Regions from separate parts of the Cloacibacillus evryensis DSM 19522 genome, predicted to be linked through region 1. Evidence: riboswitches for the same ligand, from Rfam matches in the RefSeq annotation. Region 1 holds a riboswitch; the other holds the start of a gene.
What was found. Region 1 has a riboswitch for cobalamin ahead of CLOEV_RS01975 (GLUG motif-containing protein). Riboswitches for the same ligand answer to the same signal wherever they lie in the genome.
Positions count from the first base shown of each region.

Region 2: linked by a shared signal. The riboswitch ahead of CLOEV_RS03140 (hydratase) and the one ahead of CLOEV_RS01975 (GLUG motif-containing protein) in region 1 are both predicted to bind cobalamin.

Region 1 is NZ_KK073872.1:471,641-474,840, reverse strand. It holds gene CLOEV_RS01980 (TonB-dependent receptor plug domain-containing protein) at 1-1,149, shown strand, start outside; cobalamin riboswitch at 1,177-1,339, shown strand; gene CLOEV_RS01975 (GLUG motif-containing protein) at 1,542-3,200, shown strand, end outside.
Region 2 is NZ_KK073872.1:724,158-727,357, reverse strand. It holds gene CLOEV_RS03140 (hydratase) at 1-1,482, opposite strand, end outside; cobalamin riboswitch at 1,819-1,976, opposite strand; gene CLOEV_RS03135 (FAD-binding oxidoreductase) at 2,304-3,200, opposite strand, start outside.

The sequences.
Region 1 (3,200 bases):
CAGTGGAACATGATCGTGAGCCGCCGCCAGAAGCTCGGCGACCTCGACCTCGGCCTGCGCCTTGAATACCTCAACCAGACCAAGGACTACGACGACCCGAGCGACGTCATCGGCGGCTGGGGCGAACAGCATAATAAATATGAGACAAAGCGCTTCGGCACCGCCGTTGACGGCTCTCTGCCGGTCGGCGACCGCCATCTCGTAGAGTTCCTCTGGAATTACTACAACGAAGAACTGCACACCACCGGCGACATCGTGCAGAAATTCAGCGGCCGCGAGAACCATACGCGCAACTCGTGGAACGGCCAGATACAGGACACTATCAGCCTCAACAAGGCGGGAGACTTCTGGCTCACCCCCATCGTCAGGTGGAACTCGGCGGAGGGCGTCACGGAATTTTCCTGGGGCGCGGCGCTCACAAAAAAGTTCGGCAAAGGCTGGACGGCGAAGGTGACGGGCGGCACCTATAACCGCGCGCCGAACCTCTACGAGCTTTACGGCGACGGCGCCTTCATCATCCCCAACACGGGGCTCGAATGGGAGGACGGCACACAGTATGACGCCGGTATCTCCTGGGAGGGAGAACTGTCCAAAGCGCAGGTCAAGGCCGAGCTGACCTACTTCTACCGTAAATCCAACAACCTCATCGACTACCTGATGGTCAACCCGCGCTACGCGCAGTACGTGAACATCGGCGATGCCGAGGTCTCCGGCATCGAACTGGAGGCCACCGTCAAACGCGACAAATGGGACGTTTATCTCTCGGCTACATGGATGGACGCCACGAACAAGACCCCCGGCTATATGTACGATACGCCGCTGCCCAACCGGCCCGAATGGGAGGGGCTGCTGCGCGTGAGCAGGAAAATATTGAAGGACGACCGCGCGACGCTCTTTGCCGAGCTGCACCACATCGGCAAAAACTACTATGACATGCAGGGCGAGGTCGGCTGGGACAACCTCACGACCGTGGGCTTCGGCGTGCGCTATCTGATAAGGGAAAACCTGAAACTCGTGGTGGGCGTAGACGACATCTTCAACGCCGGCCCCGACGTGCTGCTCTTCGCCACCGGCAACGGACCGGAGCGCACGCTCTGGTATCCGATACAAGGCAGGGCATTCTATGCGACCCTGATGTGGACGTTCTAAGGAGCCGCTGAGCACGGCGGGATAATTGAATATCGGCCTTTTCGCGAAGTATGGGAATCCGGTGTGATGCCGGAGCGACCACTGTCACCGTAACCGCGACGAAGCCGCGTAAGCCATTGTCCGAAAGGATGAGAAGGCGCGGCCGAGGATGAACGGGAGCCGGGAAACCTGGCGCGGAGAGGAAACTGCCTAGGCAGCTCAGATGGAGCGCCGGCCCTAACATTTGGACTATTGTCACATGTGTCCGTAGCGGAGAGCTGTCGTCGTTGATGGCTCTCCGCTTTTTTATGAAAATTCTCTGAAAAGGGGTGATCGCCGGGGAAAACAGCGGTTGAGGACATCGGGAGAATGTTTTTTGCTTGAACCTGAACGTAAGAAAGGGGATCATTATTATGTTTGATTTGTTGGCGGCATTCAAAAGAAAGCGCTGCGCCTGCTTTGCGCTGCTTGCGATGCTGACGCTCCTCGTCATGGCGGCCTGCGCCTCGCAGGACGGCTCGTGGGTCGAGAGCGCGGACACCGCGTGGTATGAGAGCGACAAAGAGGCCTCGTCGTATACGATAAGCACACCCGAAGAGCTCGCCGGCCTTGCCGTCATCGTCGGCAGCGGCGACGCGGAGGGGAAAAAGAACGACTTCAAGGGACGGATGATAATCCTCGCGAAGGATATAGATCTTTCCGGCAAAGTCTGGTCGCCGGTGGGAAATTATAACGCCAAGTTCGCCGGCGCTTTTGACGGCAGGGGACATACGATAAGCGGACTCGGCACAATAACGCCGCTTCCCTCCGACAAATACGGCGATTATGGCCTCTTCGGCTGCCTTGGACAATACTCTTCGGTCAAGAATTTCATCCTCAAAGGCGACGTCGTTGCTTCGGGCGACAAATACAACTATATCGGCACCGTGGCGGGACGCCTCTATTATTCCGAACCCGTCGAAAACTGCAGCTTTACAGGCCGCCTCAGAGGCATGACCGGGAAAGTTAACGGCGGTATAATCGGCTACAACGAAGCGGGCACTATCCGCAACTGCTCCGCGAGCGCCGACATTACAGCCGACGCCGCGAACGCAAAAGCGGGCGCTTATATGATAATCGGCGGCATTTTGGGCAAAAATTTTTCCAAATCCACGATTGAGAACTCGGCCTTCACCGGCTCTATCAAATACGATGATAACCTCTCAAGGATGCGTGTCGGCGGTATCATCGGTGAAAACTCTTCGAACAACTGTATCATTCAGAACTGCGTAGTTTCCGCCGACATTGACGTCAGCGGCGGTCTTGGTACTGACAGCTATTCGGACTACAACTGCGCGGGCGGCGTCGCCGGGTATAACGATGGTCCCATCAATAACGTCGCCGTAGCGGGAACCGTTAAGCTCCATGCCGAAGACGGCAAAAACTGGGTAGCGGCCGGCGGAATAGCCGGCGTCACAGGCACAGGCGGAAACACTTACGCGCACAACAGCTCCGTCAGCTGCAAAGTATCGGCCTCCAGCCTGCTACCCGAAAAAGCCTGCGCCGGTGCGCTGGTGGGATATGTTTATCGCTGGACAAACGAGTGGGAAGTAGAGGACAAATGCAAAATAATAAACAACCGTTGGGTTAAGGGCGAAGGCGTTCCTGCGCCGCTTGCGGGAAACTGGAATGAGATCAGCGGAGATATAGGGATAGATAAGGCGATCGTCAGCAACGACGCGGTGGAATCCGAATCAAATCTGCCGGCCTCGGCCGTGCTCACAACGCCGCTGATCAGGCTCGTTGAAAACAAATCATTCACACTTGCGGCGACAGTATATCCCACCGCTGCCTACAACAAAAGCGACGTAATGATCTCATGGAACGTCTCAGACCCATCCGTGGCATCCCTCACGGCCGACGGCGCATCGGCGCTCGTCAGGGGGCTGGCTGCCGGCTTCACCAAGATAAACCTCTCCTGCGGTAATCTGCTTGGCGGCGAAAACACCTACACTCCGGTGACGGGCACGGCGGTCTACCGCGTGAAGATGGAGGGGCTCGAACTCTCGCCGCGGGCGATATCGCTTGACGCG
Region 2 (3,200 bases), 250 kb from region 1:
CGCTATCGAACGCGCGTCCATCAGCGCGACAGAGGCAAGCTGTCCGTCGCCGGGCTTTGAGCCCTCGCGGTTCGGGAAGTTTCTCGTCGTATGCCGGATACTGAAACCGTGGTTCGCCGGGGTATCGCCCGCGCCGAAGCATGGCCCGCAGAAAGCGGTCTTGACCACCGCGCCGGCCTCCATCAGGTCGCTGATCGCGCCGTTTTTGACGAGCGCGAGCATGGCGGGCTGGCTTCCCGGGTAGACGCTCAGTGAAAACTCGCCGCAGCCGACATCTTTGCCCTTCAGTATCTGCGCCGCGGCGATAATATTGTCAAAAACACCGCCCGAGCAGCCCGCGATGATGCCTTGATCAACGTGGACGCAACCATCGTCCGACACCTTCTCGACAAGGTTAAGGCTGAGCCCAGGCGTCTCGATCTTGCTCAGCGCGTCTTTCTCGACCTGCCGGAAAATATCGCGTGGATTCTCGTTCAATTCATCTATTGTAAAGATATTGCTTGGGTGGAAGGGAAGCGCGATCATGGGTTTGATCTTGTCAAGCTCGACTATGATCGCGGCATCGTACCAGGCAACATCGGACGGCGCAAGTTTTTTAAAGGCCTCCGGCCGCTTGTGGTTCTCGTAATAGGCTTTGACCTTGTCGTCGGTCGCCCAGACGGAGGTCCAGCAGGCGGTCTCGGTCGTCATCACGTCGATGCCGCTGCGGAACTCCACGGGGAGATTCGCGATACCGGGGCCGACGAATTCCATCACCTTATTCTTCACAAAACCGTTCTTGAATACCGCGCCGATGATCGCCAGCGCGACGTCCTGCGGTCCGACCCCGGGGCGCGGCGCTCCGGTGAGATAGACGGCGACGACATCCGCGCGCGGGAAATCATAGGTACGCCCGACTAACTGCTTCACAAGCTCGGGGCCGCCCTCGCCGACGCCCATCGTTCCCAGCGCGCCGTAGCGCGTGTGGCTGTCCGAGCCGAGGATCATCCGGCCGCAGCCCGACATCATCTCGCGGACATACGAATGTATGACGGCAAGATGGGGAGGAACGAACTCGCCGCCAAACTTTTTCGCGGCGGAGAGGCCAAAGAGATGGTCGTCCTCGTTGATCGTGCCGCCGACGGCGCAGAGGGAATTATGGCAGTTCGTCATCACATAGGGAACGGGGAACTCTTTCATACCGCTCGCGATGGCGGTCTGGATGATCCCTACGTAAGTGATGTCATGCGAGGCCAGGCTGTCGAAGCGGATCTTATAATTATCCTCCGTGCCGGCGGCGTTATGCGCCGCGATGATGCCGGCCGCTATCGTACCGCGCGAGTCCTTTACCTTATCCTCCGGCAGCCACCCTAGCGGCTTGAACCCCGCGGCGCGGACCTCCTCATTGACGGCGGGAAGCCCCTTCTTTTCGATATCCTCCACCAGCACCGTTCCATTCAGCAGATACGCGCCCTTTTCGATCAGTTTGATCAAAATACTCATCCTTTCATGCCATTTTGTATATATTTTCGAAACTAACAGTTAAATTCTTTAAAATCAGCACATAGTCTTATTTTCAGGACATCCGGGAGACTAAATCGCCCTGACGGCAACTTTTGCGTTATATTCTCCTAATTAGCCTTAAATATACTCCGGTAAACTACATATCATTACTTTTATATGTAAAATTATTTATTTGTCAAGTTTCAATACACATGTCCCAACACCGGGAAGACAAAAAAAATGCCGCCCGCAAAAACGACCCCACGCAGACAACATCACATGTCCATCACATCAAAAGCAATGGCTCACGAAACAGCATCCGCCCGCGCAGATTCATTCCCCTGCGGTACGAACAGGTCTCCTGGCTTCCAGTCATCCTACTCTCGCATCTTCCCAGGCATAAGCCCAGTGATCTCGCGATTTCGTCATGGTAACAGTGGCGGGGCCGCTTTGGATTTTAACCAAATTCCCTTACTTTCGTACCGTTCAATTTTACAATCTCACTATATTCCCTCATAACATAAATGTCAAGGTATATTTCATCACGCTGATAAATTTTCAAATTATTTGCGTTAATTGGAAGATTTTGTAAATTTTTGTTGTTTTTTAAAAATTAACGACTATTTATGTCTGATATCTATCAACGATGCGCCTAATCATGGCGGACTTCTCTGTTGGGCGACAAGCTGCGAAAACTGCCATCGCAAAAAGACAAAAAAGAGGCAGAAAATCGTCGTCACGTCAGACACCGACATGAATCAACAATTCTCTGCCGCGTTTAAAAAGGTGAAGCTCCGCGGAAAATATCCTGGTTCCGAGCGTTATTCCCAGGGTACCATCTTACCGGGATTTAGTATGTTATTTGGGTCAAAAGCAAGTTTTACCCTGCGAATCAATTCTATCTGCGCCCTATCGATAAAAAGAGGGACGTATTCCACACGCTTCAGCCCGACGCCATGTTCCCCGGTGAGCGTGCCGCCAAATTTTATGACAACAGCGTAAAGCCTCCGCCTGGCGGCTTCAATAATTTCGCGCCATTCCCTCTCTTCCCTCTCCAGATATAAGGTCACATGCATATTGCCGTCTCCAAGATGACCATAAGCGGCATACTTGATTCCCGCGCCACGGCATAGATTCTCCAGCTCCTTCATAAAATCGGCCGCGCGGCTGGTAGGAATGACGACGTCCTCATTGGCTATCTGAATTGGAGCGTGCGCCCATACCGCTTCCGCAACGCTTTTACGCCCCTTCCACAATTTATCTTTTGTGGTTCTGTTATCCGCGACAAATACTTCCAGCGCCCCCTGTTTCAAACATATATCACCTACCTTCTCAATCTCATCGGCAAGGTGCTCCCTGTCATTTCCCTCATATTGCAATATCAAATGAGCGCCGGCCTCACGCGAAAACGGAAATTTCGTCTGAAGATATTCTTCTGTGAGCACCATCGATTGTTTATCAATGAATTCAATGGAACTAGGCACGCACTTCCCCTCCGTCATGACGGCCGGCACCGCTTTTATCGCGCTTCCAACATCGGCAAAAGGTACCAGTAAGTCCACAATAAATGAGGGGCAGGGCAAAAGTTTGAGTATTATCTTCGTCACGATTCCAAGTGTGCCCTCAGAGCCAACCATCAAATGAACAAAGTCATAGCCCGTTACATCCTTTCGCCGCTTGCCGCCGAACCAGGAGACGGCCCCATCCGGCAGCACCAC